Regions from separate parts of the Bradyrhizobium sp. Leaf396 genome, predicted to be linked through region 1. Evidence: predicted binding sites of a transcription regulator. Region 1 holds the regulator's gene; the other holds the start of a gene.
What was found. The regulator LexA, encoded in region 1, represses DNA repair genes until DNA is damaged. The targets are predictions, from matches to a motif close to TGTTCNNNNTGTGTTCNG.
Positions count from the first base shown of each region.

Region 2: ASG57_RS05510 (DUF3072 domain-containing protein) is a predicted target of LexA. The motif match lies at 1,495-1,512, and genes of this name have one in related genera.

Region 1 covers NZ_LMQJ01000064.1:272,770-276,171, reverse strand. The annotation lists gene ASG57_RS32615 (molybdopterin molybdotransferase MoeA) at 1-996, shown strand, start outside; gene lexA (transcriptional repressor LexA) at 1,174-1,875, shown strand; gene ASG57_RS32605 (hypothetical protein) at 2,319-2,753, shown strand; gene ASG57_RS32600 (ComEC/Rec2 family competence protein) at 2,868-3,402, opposite strand, start outside.
Region 2 covers NZ_LMQJ01000004.1:134,017-137,418, reverse strand. The annotation lists gene ASG57_RS05525 (Do family serine endopeptidase) at 1-227, shown strand, start outside; gene ASG57_RS05520 (hypothetical protein) at 493-855, shown strand; gene ASG57_RS05515 (DUF6496 domain-containing protein) at 861-1,175, opposite strand; gene ASG57_RS05510 (DUF3072 domain-containing protein) at 1,264-1,458, opposite strand; partial or broken gene ASG57_RS05505 (hypothetical protein) at 1,574-1,812, shown strand; gene ASG57_RS05500 (hypothetical protein) at 1,877-2,128, opposite strand; gene ASG57_RS05495 (hypothetical protein) at 2,271-2,492, shown strand; gene ASG57_RS05490 (HWE histidine kinase domain-containing protein) at 2,489-3,402, opposite strand, start outside.

The DNA of each region.
Region 1 (3,402 bases):
ACGGGCGAGGTCGCAGCGGGCCGTCCGTTCGCTGGAAGGGTCGGCGTCGGCGAAGCCGTACGAATCTTCACGGGCGGCGTCGTTCCCGATGGCGCCGACGCGGTTGTGATCCAGGAGGACACGATCGCCGAGGGCAAGCTCATCACGATCAAGGAGGCCGCAATTCCCGGCCGTCACATTCGCCCCGCCGGCGTCGACTTCCGCGAGGGCGACGTGCTGCTGCGCAAGGGAACCCGCCTCACCGAGCGCGATCTGGCGCTGGCCGCGGCAATGAATCACCCGCAGCTCGCCGTCTGCCGCCGTCCGAAGGTCGCGATCCTTGCCACCGGCGACGAACTGGTGGCGCCGGGCAGCACGCCCGGTCCCGGCCAGATCGTCTACTCCAACGGCTACGCCCTGCACGCGCTCGCGCGCAGCGAGGGCGCCGAGACCATCGATCTCGGCGTTGCCGCCGATACGCTGGAGTCCACGTCCGCCGGCATCCGCCGCGCCCGCGAGAGCGGTGCCGACATCCTGATCACCACCGGTGGAGCGTCGGTCGGCGACCACGACCTGGTCCAGCAGGCGCTGAGGGACGAAGGCATCTCGATGGCGTTCTGGAAGATTGCGATTCGGCCCGGCAAGCCGATGATGCACGGCCGGCTCGGCGCGATGCGCGTGATCGGCCTGCCCGGCAATCCCGTATCATCTTACGTGTGCGCCTTCCTGTTCATGGTGCCGCTGATTCGTGCGCTCTCGGGCCGCTCGATGATTCATCATCAGCGCGAGCACGCCGTGCTGGGTCGCGATCTCGCTGCCAACGACCAGCGCGAGGATTATCTGCGCGCACGCCTGGAGCTGCGCGACGACGGCGCGCTCGTTGCTGTTCCCGTGAGCCATCAGGACTCCTCGCTGCTTGCGAATCTTGCTGCGGCACAGCTACTTCTCGTGCGCGCACCGTTCGCGCCGAAGGCCGAAGCCGGCACGCCCTGCGTGGTGCTGCGGCTTCCGGCCTGAGCTGCGGGGCCACACGCATTCCGCGAACTCCGCCCCGTTCACCGTAAATTAAGCAGTTGCGGAACACATATCGAACATATAGTGTCCGTTCATGATTTGTTTCGAGATGTAGCGGCCTTATCGCCGAAATTCATCGTCTCGGAATCGAACGACATCAACCGGGGGACTTTGGTCGAGATGTTGACGCGCAAACAATACGAGCTTCTGCGGTTCATCAGCGAACGTCTGAAGGAAAGCGGCGTGCCGCCATCCTTCGATGAGATGAAGGATGCGCTCGACCTGCGCTCGAAGTCAGGCATCCATCGCCTGATCACGGCGCTCGAGGAACGCGGCTTCATCCGCCGCCTGCCAAACCGCGCCCGTGCCATCGAGGTGATCAAGCTGCCGGAGCTCCAGGCCGCTGCCGGCAGCCGCCGCGGCTTCACGCCTAGCGTCATCGAGGGCAATCTCGGGAGGATACGCCCCACGTCCAGCCCGCCTGCGGACGAAGGCGAGCGTCCCGTTGCGGTGCCCGTGATGGGGCGCATCGCAGCCGGCACGCCGATCGAGGCGTTGCAGACCCGGAGCCACACCATCAGCGTGCCGCCTGACATGCTCGGCTCAGGCGAGCATTATGCGCTCGAGGTACGCGGCGATTCGATGGTCGAGGCCGGCATCCTCGACGGCGACATGGCTCTGATCCAGCGCAACGAGAGTGCCAATACCGGTGACATCGTGGTGGCGCTGATCGATGACGAGGAGGCCACGCTCAAGCGCTTCCGCCGCCGCGGTGCCTCGATCGCGCTCGAGCCTGCCAATGCCGCGTACGAGGTCCGCATCCTGCCGCCGAACCGCGTGAAAATTCAGGGCAAGCTGATCGGGCTTTACCGGAAGTACTGAGCGGATCCAGCGTCCGAGCTTTGTGGCGCGGATGAGGATCGCTCCGGCTGGATGGTTTTCTGGTTCTGCGCAGATTATCCGGCCCCTTTTTCTCCCGCGCGATGTCTCAAGCTTGCTTGCGAGCAGCATCGCACCCCGCCGATTCAAGGCGACGACCGCGCGTCGGTTCGCTTTGAGCGGAAGCGCAGCAGCGCTGATGGCAGCATCGGGGTCGCGTGGCTGTTGCACGATCGCCGCATCGTCTGCAGAGCAATCGTATGCGGCTGCCGAAAATGCTCCGAAGCGAGCTTTGTTCCTATTGGATTGGGGAAAGATAATGTGATCGCGGCCTGCGGACGCAGCCGCAGATTTGCCTACAACGAAGCAGAGCGTTGCGTGCTTCCACCCTGTTGGAGGCCTGCGCCTCAAAGAGGTGCGGGTCATCTTCACATGAGGAGCACCCGATGTGTGACTACAGCCTGCATGCCATCGCGACGCGCCCGGCCGAAGTCGGCGAGACCATCGTCACGACAACGTTCCGCGGCACCTCAACGCGCGGCTTCGCGTCTGAAGCCGATCTCTCCGTCGCAGTCTGCCTGCTGCCGGGCACCGAGCTCGCTTTTGCCGACAACGTCCGTTACGATAACCGCTGGATCTGGACGCGCACCGTCAACTCCCGCGTCGGCAAGTTCGGCAAGATCGATCCGCACATTCCCGATCGCCATCATGACGCGATCGAATTCCCGGACGGCAAGTCCGTGCTGGTGACACAGCTGGTCGAAGGCCAGCGCGCGACCGTGCTGCAGCTGCCGGTGACCCAGACAATTGGCGAGCGCGAGCACAAGCCGCAGATCGCCGCCGGGACCCGGTCGACGATCACCCGCCTGCCGATCGACTGAAGCCGTCGTTCCGACCGAGAGGTCGAGAACCAGGATCAAAATGCCATCGCCGGCCGCGGCCGGCGAGATGGTATGGGTGCGTTCATGGAAGCCCGTCGGTTCGCCTGGTCCCGTCTATCCTCCATCGTCAGCCTGCAAGTCGGCATCCGATGGCGTTGCGTCCCGATTGCGGGGCAGTGCCGTCTTCGGCGCGAGGCTGCCGTCGAAGTCTCCCTCGCCGGCGCCCGCCGGCAACCAGGGGCGGCTTGCGCTGCGCGCCCTCACGGCCTGAACCGAGAAGCCTTCGCCGCTCCGCGTCAGAGCCAGTGCACCCTGACTGGCCAGACGCGGCCGGTCGATGACCATCGCCGCGCAATCAGGGGGCACGGGCCGCGCCGTCACCACCAGCGCGGCGCGGCTGCAATCGTCCGCCAGCGCGTCGATGCGGAGAGAAAGCGCGACCAAGCGCCCGTCAGCCAAGGCCGTGACGCAGCCGGACGCGTCGCAAGACACACCGTCGGCCAGCGAGGCACTGCCGGCGTCGCGGGGATCGCCGTCGGCAGCCAGCCATTGCTTGAGCAGGAAGCCATCCCTGCTCGCGCGGATCACATGCAGATGCCCGTCCCTGCCCCGCACGGCGACGCTCGCGCCGTCCCCGGCGATCAGGATA
Region 2 (3,402 bases), on a different contig from region 1:
CAGGTCAGAGCGGTGTCGTCGTCACCGAGGTCGATCCGCAGGGGCCGGCAGCTCAGCGGGGCATTCAGACCGGCGACGTCATCCTCAATGTCGGCGGCAAGGCCGTTGCCAGTGTCGGCGACGTCCGTTCGGAGCTGGCGCAGGCCAAGTCGTCCGGCAAGCGCAGCGTGCTGTTGCAGGTCAGAAGCGCGGAGGCGACAAGATTCGTCGCGGTTCCGCTCGCCTAAGCCGAGCGCGCAACATCGGTTAGAAAAAAGGCGGCCCTTCGGGCCGCCTTTCCTGTTCATCCTCAGAAGTCCCGTGGACGTCCGGATAACATTCTTGTTAGCCGCAGCGACGCAGGTCGTCTGAAAGAGCCTCTTGGCTCATCACAGTTCCAATTCCCGTTGCAGACGGCAATGGGCGCCGCCAAATGTGGTTGCAATCTTGGAACTTCCAACCTGCCACCGCTTTGTGGAACGGGCCGGTGGTACGCAGTTGATCGGTGCCGACATGGATCGATTGAAGTTCTCGCTGTGGAGCACGCTGCTCGTGGCGCCATTGGTTCTTTCAGGCGGAAACGCGTTCGGGCGCGACGATGGCCGTTACGCGAATTCTCCCCTGAAGCCCTGGTTCGACAGCCTGCGCAGTCGCCTCGGTCCATGCTGCTCGGACGCGGATGGTTTCGCCGTTGCCGATCCCGACTGGGAATCGCACAACGGACGTTACCGTGTGCGTCTCGACGGGCAGTGGATCGAGGTGCCGGACGACGCCGTGATCACCGAGCCGAACCGGGCCGGCCGCACCATGGTGTGGCCGGTGAAGACGGCGTTCGGGGTTTCGATCCGCTGCTTCATGCCAGGCAGCATGATGTGAACAGGTCAGCGCGACCGTGTGGAGGATTTACGCTTCGATGATTTCCTCGAGGACTTCCTGGACGACTTCTTGGATGTTTTCCTGGACGTATTCTTGGAGGTCTTCTTGGCGCTCGTTCGCTTCGATGCCTTCTTCGGGACCTTCTTGCCTTTCTTGCGCGCCTTCGACAGTCCGATCGCGATCGCCTGTTTGCGGCTCTTGACGCGGCCGCCGCGTCCTCCACGGCCGCTCTTCGCGGTCCCCTTCTTGTAGCGCCGCATCTCGCTCGCGACATCGCTGCCCGAGCTGCGTGAGTAGCGTTTCTTTGCCTTGCGTGCCATGCATGTTCTCCCTTGGCCGAGAAGAACCCTTCGGTACAGGCATGGTTCCGGGAGCGCGTGTGCAACACTCCGGAAGGCGCGATGCAGTCTAGAAGGAATTCGCCAGCTCGATCTCCGCTTCCAACGCTCGGATGCGCTGTGCGGCCTCGCTGAAGGAGAGATCACGCGAATACTGAGCAGGCTGATAAGCTTCCTCGCTCAGCCGTTTCAGCTTGAGCCCCTGCGCTCGCGTCATCTGCTCGCTCAGGAAAACCCGCGCGTCGTATTTACCTTGCACCGGCATCTGACTTCTCCGTTCCGAAATCGTGACTTGACTATATGTTCCTATTTTGTTCTAACAAGCCATGGACAACAGAATTAGCGAAATTCGACGCAAAATCAGAGCCTTGAGGCTTGAGATGGCCGACGTCGAGGTGTCGGTGCGCGACCTCGTCGAGCGCGATCGCGACTGCACTGAAAAGGCCCTGGCGCAGATGGATTTGCGCCGGAGGATCAACCTCCTGATCGGGGAATGGAAGGCGGCTGGTGGCACCGACGTTCTGCCCGACATTCGGGACCGGGTGCGCGGTCGCGCATGACGACCGCTGGTGATCCCGCACGCGTGATCGGACATGCGGGAGAATCACGGCTAAATTGACGCAGGCAACCCTCGTTCGCGCACAAACCCTAAACGGGTCGTCGCATAGTGCGTCACGCACCCTTCATGGTTCCTTGTCCTCTGTAAGGATGAACACGACGCCCGTAAGGGTGGCGCCGATCGCGAACGTCATCACCAAGGTGAGAGCGACGACCACGATCGCCTGGCTTCCGCCGTTGTTTAGCAAGTTGGCCACGGCCGGGTTGGACAGGACAAGCGTGAGGGTGAAGGTGAGGCCGAGGGCTGCGCCCATCATTGTATGCGTCAACAGCTTGATGAGGCCGGTGGCTGAGATCAGCTGATGCCTTCTGCGCATGGACCGCATCCCGAATTGTGGCATGCAAACGCCAGCGTGATTACCAGGTTCCTTTCGAGTGGAGGAATCGTTGTCGCCGGCTTTCATGCGACGTTCATGCCGGGCCTGCGAGGATGGAGCCCAGCAAAACGGGAACATCAATATGGGTAAGGTAGTCTTTCTCTACCGCTCGCTGGCCTATCGCAACGCGGCCGCGGACATCCTGCGCAAGGCGCGCAAGCTCCCGAACGGGGCGGAGCGAAGCGCGGCACGCCGCTACGCCAGGGCATTGCGCGATCTCGCGCGAACGGAAGCCTGGCTGGAAGGGCGGGTCGCACGCGAACCGCGGACGGTCCGGCGCATGACGAGCGCTGCGTCCGGTTAACCGGACGCGCGTTGCAATTCGGCGGCGCCGGCGGCGTCGAACTTGCCGGGTGCTGTCGTCGCCGAGGCCTTGCGCGTCAACGGGACCTCCAGGCGGCACAACAGGCCCTCGGCGCGCCAATCGAACTGCGCCTGTCCGCCAAGCTGCGACTCGACGCTCGCAAGCAGGCTCCGCGTGCCGAAGCCGCGGGATTTCGGTGTCATGACCAACGGACCGCCGGATTCCTCCCAGCTCAGGGTGAGGAGTTCGTCCTCAATCTGCCAGGCGATCGAAAGCCGCCCCGATCGCGTGGAGAGCGCGCCATACTTCGCCGAGTTGGTGAAGAGCTCGTGCAGCGCGAGCGCAAGTGTCTGCGCCGTTGTCGGCAGCAGCTGGACTTCGGGCCCGGCCAATCTGATCTGGCCGCCGAGCGAGTAGGGCGCAAGCTCCTCGTCGATCAGCTTAGAGAGTTCGGCACCCTGCCAGCTCGACAGCGACAGGATGGTGTGCACGCGCGCCAGCGCATTGATGCGTCCCTCGACGGCGTTGACATAGGCCTTGACCTCGTCGGCCCGGGTGAGACGCACGATCGACTGCGCCAGCGCCAGCGCATTCTTAGCGCGATGATCAACTTCCCGCGCCAGCAGATTCTGCCGCTCCTCGGCGCGCTTGCGTTCGGTGATGTCGACGGTGACGCCGCTGACGCGCACCACGCGCCCGCTCTCGTCGACCGTTGCAGCCGCCGTGCCGACGCACCAGCGAACCTCGCCGTCGGGCCGCACGATGCGGAACTCTGTCTCATAGGCACGCGTGCCTTTGCTGAATTCGGCGATCGCCCTGCGCAACTGATCGACGTCATCGGGATGCAACAGCGCCTGAACATTCGCCGGGTTGACCTCGAAGCTCTCCGCGTCGACGCCAAAGATGCGGT